DNA from 2 places in the Cupriavidus oxalaticus genome. Region 2 is predicted to be linked to the other one. Evidence: predicted binding sites of a transcription regulator. Region 2 holds the regulator's gene; the other holds the start of a gene.
What was found. The regulator NrdR, encoded in region 2, represses ribonucleotide reductase genes. The targets are predictions, from matches to a motif close to CACNANATNTNGTG.

Region 1 (4,417 bases), 460 kb from region 2:
CCAACGGCGGCACGCTGCTGCTCGATGAGGTGGCCGACCTGCCGCTGGCGATGCAGGTCAAGCTGCTGCGCGCGCTGCAGGAGCGGCGCGTGCGCAAGATCGGCGCCAGCCGCGAAGACGCCGTCGACGTGCGCGTGATGTGCGCCAGCCACAAGGACCTGGCCGCGATGGTCGCCGCCGGCCAGTTCCGCCAGGACTTGTATTACCGCCTGAACGTGCTGGCGCTGCGCATGCCCACGCTGCGCGAGCGCGGCGAAGACATCCCGGTGCTGGCGCGCGCCATCCTGGACCACCTGGCGGTGCGCTACGGCGACCCGCATCCCAAGCGCCTGGCGCCGGCCGCGCTGGAACAGCTGGCCGCCTACCGCTTCCCGGGCAACGTTCGCGAACTGGAGAACCTGCTCGAGCGCGCCTACGCCTTTGCCGAGAGCGATCAGATCGAGGTGGCCGACCTCGGCCCCTTGGATGCCGGCGCGCCCGGCGCCGGGCTGATGGCGCCCGCGCCCACGATGGCGTCACCGTTGCCTGCGACGCAGTACGCCCCCTGGGGCGCGCCGGGCATGTGGGCGCCGATGCCGCCCGCGGCGAGGCCCGCGCCAGTGATAGTGGCCGAACCCGCTGCCGCGTCACAGCGCCTCTCACAGGCCGCCTCACAGCCCGCCTCGCAGCCCGCCGCACCGTCCACCGCCCAGCCCGAACCCGCTGACGATGCCACCGAGCGCGCCTGCCGCGGCATCGTCTTCCCGATCGACCTGCCGGCCCGGCTCGAAGTCGTGGAGCGCGAGCTGATCCTGCAGGCGCTGGCGCAGACCAATTTCAACCGTACCGCCGCTGCGCCGCTGCTGGGCCTGAACCTGCGCCAGCTGCGCTACCGCATCCAGCAGCTGGGCATTCGCGAAGCCATGGACGCCGCCGACCGCGGCGTGGCCGAGAACGCCGGCGACGGCGCGGGCGAGGGCACGCCATGACGGGGCCCAGCCAGCCCGCGCAGGCTTTCCTGCCCGACGCCGACGGCTGGGTGCCCGCCGCCCGCCGCGTGCCGTCGCCCAATTTCGACCAGCGCCCGCCCGGCATGCCGGTGGACCTGGTGGTGCTGCACAACATCAGCCTGCCGCCCGGCCAGTTCGGCAGCGGCGACATCGAGGCGTTCTTCCAGAACCGGCTCGACCCGGACAAGCACTCGTTCTTCGCCACCATCCACCAGGTCCAGGTGTCCGCGCACTTCCTGGTGACGCGGCAGGGCGAGCTGGTGCAGTTCGTGCCGTGCACGCAGCGCGCCTGGCATGCCGGCCAGTCCGACTTCTTCGGCCGCACGCGCTGCAACGACTTCTCGATCGGCATCGAGATCGAGGGCTGCGATGATCTGCCGTTCACCTCCGCCCAGTACGACACCGTGGCCGCGCTGGTGCCGGCCCTGATGGCGGTCTACCCGGTGCGCGCGATTGCCGGCCACAGCGACATCGCGCCGGGACGCAAGACCGATCCCGGCCCGCATTTCGACTGGGACCGCCTTGCCGCCGATGCAGCCGTGCCGCCGGGCATGTTGCCCTATCGCCATACCACGGGGTGATGAATTCGTAACGTCATTCCCAATGGTCGTGCGCCCCTTTCAGGCACACATGCCCCATGCAGGTGAGGGGCTATCGCATGCTCGCAACAATCAAAAAAATTTTTGTGAAATGTGCAGTTGCGAACGGTTTCGCCGAAACCCTTGTGAGTACTAGGCTCCCGGGCATGTGGCGCTGCCGCACCCGCCAGCCCGACCGTGAAACGACCCTCAAATAGCGGTTGTCAAGACTGGTCATTCGGATTCGTTTCACTATACTTAGCCAAGTTTTCAGCAGCACCCACTATATCTAGTAGTCAAACCGGGGGCTGGCCCAAGTGTGAGGTGGCGGTTGCACAGTGTGTGCAACCCATCCGGAAACCTCCGCAAGGCTGGCGAATCACAAAGAGTCCCTGGCGAAATGTTCACGCAAAGGCAGTTTGTCCGTGCGCGGTCACACCGAAACGGATCCTTCTTTTCCGCCGCATTTCGCCAGGGACTCTTTTGTCTCTTTTATCCAGGGTAAAAACCACATGCAAACGGCCCAGAACGAACTCACCACGGGTGGCGCCGCCGCCGGCGTTGCCAGCCAGGCACCGAACGCACAGACCTCCAGCGCCGCTTCCACCAGCTACCCGGATCACAAGATCATCCGTCGTAATGGCGCCGTGGTGGCGTTCGAGCCGTCCAAGATCAACGTCGCCATGACCAAGGCCTTCCTCGCCGTCAACGGCGGGCAGGGCGCAGCTTCCGCGCGCGTGCGCGAGATCGTCGAGCAGCTGACCGACAACGTGGTGCGCGCGCTGGTGCGCAGCCGCCCGAGCGGTGGTGCCATCCATATCGAAGACGTGCAGGACCACGTCGAGCTGGCCCTGATGCGCTCGGGCGAGCATGAAGTGGCCCGCGCCTACGTGCTGTACCGCGAGAAGCGCGCCCAGGAGCGCGCCAGCGCCAGCGCCCAGGCCGTGGCCCGCGTGCAGCAGTCCGGCATCCAGATCAACGTGACCGACGCCGGCGTGACCAAGCCGCTGGACATCGTCGCGCTGCACGCCCTGATCGACAACGCCTGCTCGGGCCTCGGCGATGCCGTCAGCGCCGAGCCGATCCTGAAGGAAACGCTGAAGAACCTGTATGAAGGCGTGCCGATGACGCAGGTCTACGACTCGGCCATCCTGGCCGCGCGTACCCTGATCGAAAAGGACCCGGCCTACAGCCAGGTCACCGCCCGTATCCTGCTGCACACTATCCGCAAGGAAATCCTGGGCGCCGAAGTGACCCAGACGGAGATGTCGGCCCGCTACGCCGAATACTTCCCGAAGTTCATCGCGCGCGGCATCGAAGCCGAGCTGCTGGACGAAAAGCTGGCCACCTACGACCTGGCCCGCCTGGGCGCCGCGCTCGACGCCGGCCGCGACTTCCAGTTCAACTACCTGGGCCTGCAGACCCTGTACGACCGCTACTTCCTGCATATCGATGAAACCCGCATCGAAATGCCGCAGGCCTTCTTCATGCGCGTGGCCATGGGCCTGGCGCTGAACGAGGCCGACCGCGAAGCGCGCGCCATCGAGTTCTACCAGCTGCTGTCGTCGTTCGACTTCATGTCGTCCACGCCGACCCTGTTCAACTCCGGCACCCGCCGCTCGCAGCTGTCGTCGTGCTACCTGACCACCGTCTCCGACGACCTGGAAGGCATCTATGAAGCGCTGAAGGAAAACGCGCTGCTGTCCAAGTTCGCCGGCGGCCTGGGCAATGACTGGACCAACGTGCGCGCGCTGGGTTCGCACATCAAGGGCACCAACGGCAAGTCGCAGGGCGTGGTCCCGTTCCTGAAGGTGGTGAACGACACCGCCGTCGCCGTCAACCAGGGCGGCAAGCGCAAGGGCGCCGTCTGCGCCTACCTGGAAACGTGGCACCTGGACATCGAAGAATTCCTGGAACTGCGCAAGAACACCGGCGACGACCGCCGCCGCACCCACGACATGAACACGGCCAACTGGATCCCGGACCTGTTCATGAAGCGCGTGATGGAAGGCGGCGAGTGGACGCTGTTCTCGCCCGCCACCTGCCCGGACCTGCACGACAAGGTCGGCAAGGAATTCGAGCGCGCCTACCTGGGCTATGAAGCCAAGGCCGCCAGCGGCGAACTGAAGCTGTTCAAGAAGCTGCCGGCGCTGCAACTGTGGCGCAAGATGCTGGGCATGCTGTTCGAGACCGGCCACCCGTGGATCACCTTCAAGGATCCGTGCAACATCCGCAGCCCGCAGCAGCACGTCGGCGTCGTCCACAGCTCCAACCTGTGCACGGAAATCACGCTCAACACCAACGAGAGCGAGATTGCCGTCTGCAACCTGGGCTCGGTCAACCTGGTCGCCCACCTGGCCAAGCAGGCTGACGGCACCTACGCGCTGGATCACGCCAAGCTGCAGAAGACCGTGCGCACCGCGATGCGCATGCTCGACAACGTGATCGACATCAACTACTACGCTGTCGACAAGGCGCGCAATTCCAACCTGCGCCACCGTCCGGTCGGCATGGGCATCATGGGCTTCCAGGACTGCCTGCACGTGCTGCGCACGCCGTACGCCAGCAAGGCCGCGGTGCAGTTCGCCGACACCTCGATGGAAGCCGTGTGCTACTACGCCTACCAGGCTTCGACCGAGCTGGCTGAAGAGCGCGGCCGCTACAGCACCTACGAAGGCTCGCTGTGGGACCGTGGCATCCTGCCGCAAGACTCGCTCAAGCTGCTGGCCGAAGAGCGCGGCGGCTACCTGGAAGTGGACCTGTCCAGCACCATGGACTGGGACAGCCTGCGCGCCCGCATCAAGCAGCACGGCATGCGCAACTCGAACTGCATCGCGATCGCCCCGACCG
Region 2 (4,417 bases):
GCGACATCGTCAACTCGTCGCCGATCTACGTGAAGGCGGCCGACGCCGGCTATGACTACCTGAATGCCGACGGCGGCAACAGCTACTTCGGCTTCCTCGCCAACAACCGCAACAACCGGCGCGCGATGATCTACGTCGGCGCCAATGACGGCATGCTGCATGGCTTTGATGCATTGACCGGGGAGGAGAAGTTTGCCTACGTGCCCAATCAGGCCATCGTCGGCGCCAATTCGGTCAAGGCGCTGGCCTCGCCGGACTATATCCACCGCTTCCTCGTCGATGCCACACCCAGCGCCGGCGACGCCTACATCCGCCGCGGCAGCGAAAGCACGGCGAGCTGGCGCACGGTGCTGGTCGGCGGCATGGGCGCCGGCGGCAAGGGCATGTTTGCGCTCGACGTGACCGACCCGTCGGCCTTCGACGAGAAGAAGGTCATGTGGGAGATCGCCGCCGATAACGACAATGACCTGGGCTATACCTTCGGCACGCCGGTGATCGGCCGCGTCAACAGTGGCAAGTGGGTGGCGATATTCGGCAACGGCTACGAGAGCGGCACGGGCAAGGCGGTGCTGTATATCGTCGACCTGGCCAACCCGTTTGCCGGCAATGGCATCCAGAAGATCTATGCCGATGCGAAGGAGACCGCCGTCACCGGCAACAACAACGGACTGGGCAGTCCGGAAGTGGTCTACGACGACAACCTGACCATCCAGGCGGTCTACGCCGGCGACCTGAAAGGCCGGCTGTGGAAATTCGACCTCTCGGGCGACAACCCGGCGGCGTGGAGCGCGCGCATGGGCACCACGCGGGGCGCGCCGCTGTTCACCGCGCAAAGCGCCGCGGGCACGGCTCAGCCGATCACCGCCGCGCCGACCGCGCTGGTCAATCCCAAGGATCCGAAGAAAGGCTTCCTGCTGACCTTCGGCACCGGCCGCTTCCATGATGCCGCCGATACCGCGGCCACCGGCTACAACTCGGTCTACGGCGTGTGGGACAACAATGCTGCCGCGGCGACGCGCAGCGACCTGCGCGCGCAGACGCTGGCGCTGGGTTCGACGATCGTGGATGGGGTGTCGCGTCCCGTCCTGACGCTCAGCAGCAATGCGGTCGACTACACCACCCGGCGCGGCTGGTACATCGATCTGCTGACGCAGGGCGAGCGCGTGGTGGTCAAGCCGAAGACAGACGCGGAGCGGCTGGTCGTCACCACGCTGACGCCGTCGACCGACGAGTGCGTCGGCGGCATCAGTTCCAACCTGCTCGACTTTGCCGCGCTGACCGGCGCCGCGCTGCCGTACGCGGTGCTCGACGTCAACGGCGACGGCAAGGTCGACGGCGACGACAACATCAAGGTCAACGACAAGGTGCTGGTGGTATCGGGCATCGCGCAGCAGGGCAACTTCGGCTCGACCATCTTTACCGGGGGCAGCGGCGGCAGCGACCACCTCAAGGTCGCCAGCGCCACCACGGGCGATGTCATCAGCGTGGTGGAGAAAGGCAATATCGCCCGCAACCGGCTGTCGTGGAGGCAGATCTCGCAATGAACGGGTACCGTAGCCGCCGCGTGCGGACCATGGGCGGCATGACGCTGATCGAGCTGATGGTCGCGGTATCGATCCTCGGCATCCTCGCCGCCATCGCCATCCCCAACTACACCGAGCATGTGCGGCGCGGCTACCGCACCGATGCGCGCGGCATGATGACCGAGGCGGCGCAGCAGCTGGAGCGCTTCCGCTCGGTCAACGGGCGCTATGACCAGGACAGCGCCGGGGCGGCGTTTGCCTTGCCGGCGGCGTTCCGCACCTCGCCGCGCGACAGCAACCGGGTGCGCTACAACATCTCGCTGGTGGCCAATTCGCTGACGGCGAACGGCTATGTGCTGCAGGCCGTGCCGGCCGATGCGGCGGATGCCTGCGGCACCTACCTGCTGGACCAGGCGGGCACGCGGCTGAACGCGGTCGGGGCGAATCCCGCCGCTTATCTGCAGAACTGCTGGGAACGTTGACGGTGGGGCAGGGCGCTCAGCGCTTGCTGTTGCCCGCGGTCACTTCGGCGAGCACATCGGAGAATTCGGAAACGTCCTCGAAACTCCGGTACACCGACGCAAACCGGATATAGGCGATCTTGTCGAGCTTGCGCAGCTCGCGCATCACCAGCTCGCCGACCTGGCTGCTGGCGATTTCCTTCTCGCCCAGCGACAGCAGCCTTTCCTCGATGCGGGTGATGGCTTCATCGATGGCCTCGGCCGAGACCGGGCGCTTGCGCAGCGCCAGGCGCATCGAATCCTTCAGCTTGGCACGCGCGTAGTCGACGCGCGAACCGTTTTTCTTGACGATGGCGGGAAAGAACAGCTCGATCCGCTCATAGGTGGTGAAGCGGCGGTCGCAGGACTCGCAGCGGCGGCGCCGGCGCACGGCATCGCCGTCTTCCGACATGCGCGTGTCGAGCACCTGGGTATTGGAATGACCGCAAAAGGGGCATTTCATGCCGGACCACCTTCAGTTGAATGCCGTCGCCTGTACCGCGTGGGTGTCCTGCGCAGGCGAGGCGGGTTGGCTAGGCCCGCAAGCCGGACCGCCCGCGTCATGGGGCAGGGCGCGGCATGCGGGGCTGCCGGCCACCCTCGCGGGTGGCCTGGAAGCATCAGCCGTAGACCGGGAAACGCTTGGTCAGGGCAGCGGCCTGCTCGCGCACGCTGGCGATGTTGGCGGCGTCGTGCGGGTTGTCCAGCACGTCGGCGATCAGGTTGCCGACGATGCGCGCCTCTTCTTCCTTGAAGCCGCGCGTGGTCATGGCCGGCGAGCCAACGCGGATGCCCGAGGTGACGAAGGGCTTTTCCGGGTCGTTCGGAATCGCGTTCTTGTTCACCGTCAGGTGCGCCTCGCCCAGGATGCGCTCGGCGTCCTTGCCGGTGATGTTCTTGGCGCGCAGGTCGACCAGCATCACGTGGCTTTCGGTGCGGCCCGAGACGATGCGCAGGCCGCGCGCGATCAGGGTCTCGGCCAGCACGGCGGCGTTCTTCACCACCTGCTGCTGGTATTCCTTGAACTCGGGCGTCAGCGCTTCCTTGAACGCCACCGCCTTGCCGGCGATCACGTGCATCAGCGGGCCACCCTGGATGCCGGGGAAGATCGCCGAGTTGATGGCCTTCTCATGCTCGGCCTTCATCAGGATCACGCCGCCGCGCGGGCCGCGCAGGCTCTTGTGCGTGGTGGTGGTGACGAAGTCGGCGTGCGGCACCGGGTTCGGGTAGACGCCCGCGGCGATCAGGCCGGCGTAGTGGGCCATGTCCACCATGAAGTAGGCGCCGATCGACTTGGCCACCTTGCCGATGCGCTCGAAGTCGATGCGCAGCGCGAAGGCCGAGGCGCCGGCGATGATCAGCTTGGGCTTCTTATCTTGCGCCAGCTTTTCCAGCGCGTCGTAGTCGATGTCTTCCTGCGCGTTCAGGCCGTAGCTGACCACGTTGAACCACTTGCCGCTCATGTTCAGCGCCATGCCGTGGGTCAGGTGGCCGCCTTCGGCCAGGCTCATGCCCATGATGGTGTCGCCCGGCTTGAGCACGGCGAAGTACACGCCCTGGTTGGCCTGCGAGCCCGAGTTGGGCTGCACGTTGGCGGCTTCGGCGCCGAACAGCTGCTTGACGCGGTCGATGGCGAGCTGCTCGACCATGTCGACGAACTCGCAGCCACCGTAGTAGCGCTTGCCGGGATAGCCCTCGGCATACTTGTTGGTCAGTTGCGAACCCTGCGCGGCCATCACGGCCGGCGAGGTGTAGTTTTCGGAGGCGATCAGCTCGATGTGGTCTTCCTGGCGCTGGTTTTCCTTCTGGATGGCGGCAAAGACCTCAGGGTCGATCTGGTCGATCGTGAAACGGCTGCGTTCGAACATGGCGAGACTCGTCTGAAAAAAGGGAATCCGATTCAAGCATCGGGAGCATCGGTCAGGGCGCGCGGGGAAGGCTAGCGGCGACCGGCGCTGGCGGCACTTTGCAGCCGTCGGCGCAGGGCGCACCCTGCTTCCCATTCGCTGCCCAGGCGAGCGGCAGGCGTGTGCAACAACACGCCAGAGAACTTGCGCTTCCTCGTGGTAGTACCCACTGACTTCGCCAGTCGCGCAAGGTGGAATGGTTGCGCGCAGTGTAGCGCGTAGAGTGCGCCCGCTGCAAGCCGTCAACCCGCCAGCCAAGGCTGGTCAAGGGCTGGCCAGCAACTTGCTGTTGCAAACTCGTACTGCGGGTTTACACGAAACCGCGTTCGCTCTCCGTTACAATCGCGGCCATGACAAACTTTGTCTGGACCCTGCGGGTGTACTGGGAAGACACCGACGCGGGCGGCGTAGTGTTCTACGCCAACTACCTCAAGTTCTTCGAACGGGCCCGCACCGAGTGGCTGCGTTCGCTCGGTATCGAGCAGCA

Region 1: JTE92_RS27665 (ribonucleoside-diphosphate reductase subunit alpha) is a predicted target of NrdR. The motif match lies at 1,849-1,862, and genes of this name have one in related genera.

The regions. Positions count from the first base shown of each region.
Region 1 is NZ_CP069812.1:3,304,778-3,309,194, reverse strand. It holds gene JTE92_RS27675 (sigma-54-dependent transcriptional regulator) at 1-968, shown strand, start outside; gene ampD (1,6-anhydro-N-acetylmuramyl-L-alanine amidase AmpD) at 965-1,570, shown strand; gene JTE92_RS27665 (ribonucleoside-diphosphate reductase subunit alpha) at 2,080-4,417, shown strand, end outside.
Region 2 is NZ_CP069812.1:2,848,666-2,853,082, reverse strand. It holds gene JTE92_RS25610 (pilus assembly protein) at 1-1,544, shown strand, start outside; gene JTE92_RS25605 (type IV pilin protein) at 1,541-2,005, shown strand; gene nrdR (transcriptional regulator NrdR) at 2,022-2,486, opposite strand; gene glyA (serine hydroxymethyltransferase) at 2,644-3,891, opposite strand; ZMP/ZTP riboswitch at 4,025-4,126, opposite strand; gene ybgC (tol-pal system-associated acyl-CoA thioesterase) at 4,281-4,417, shown strand, end outside.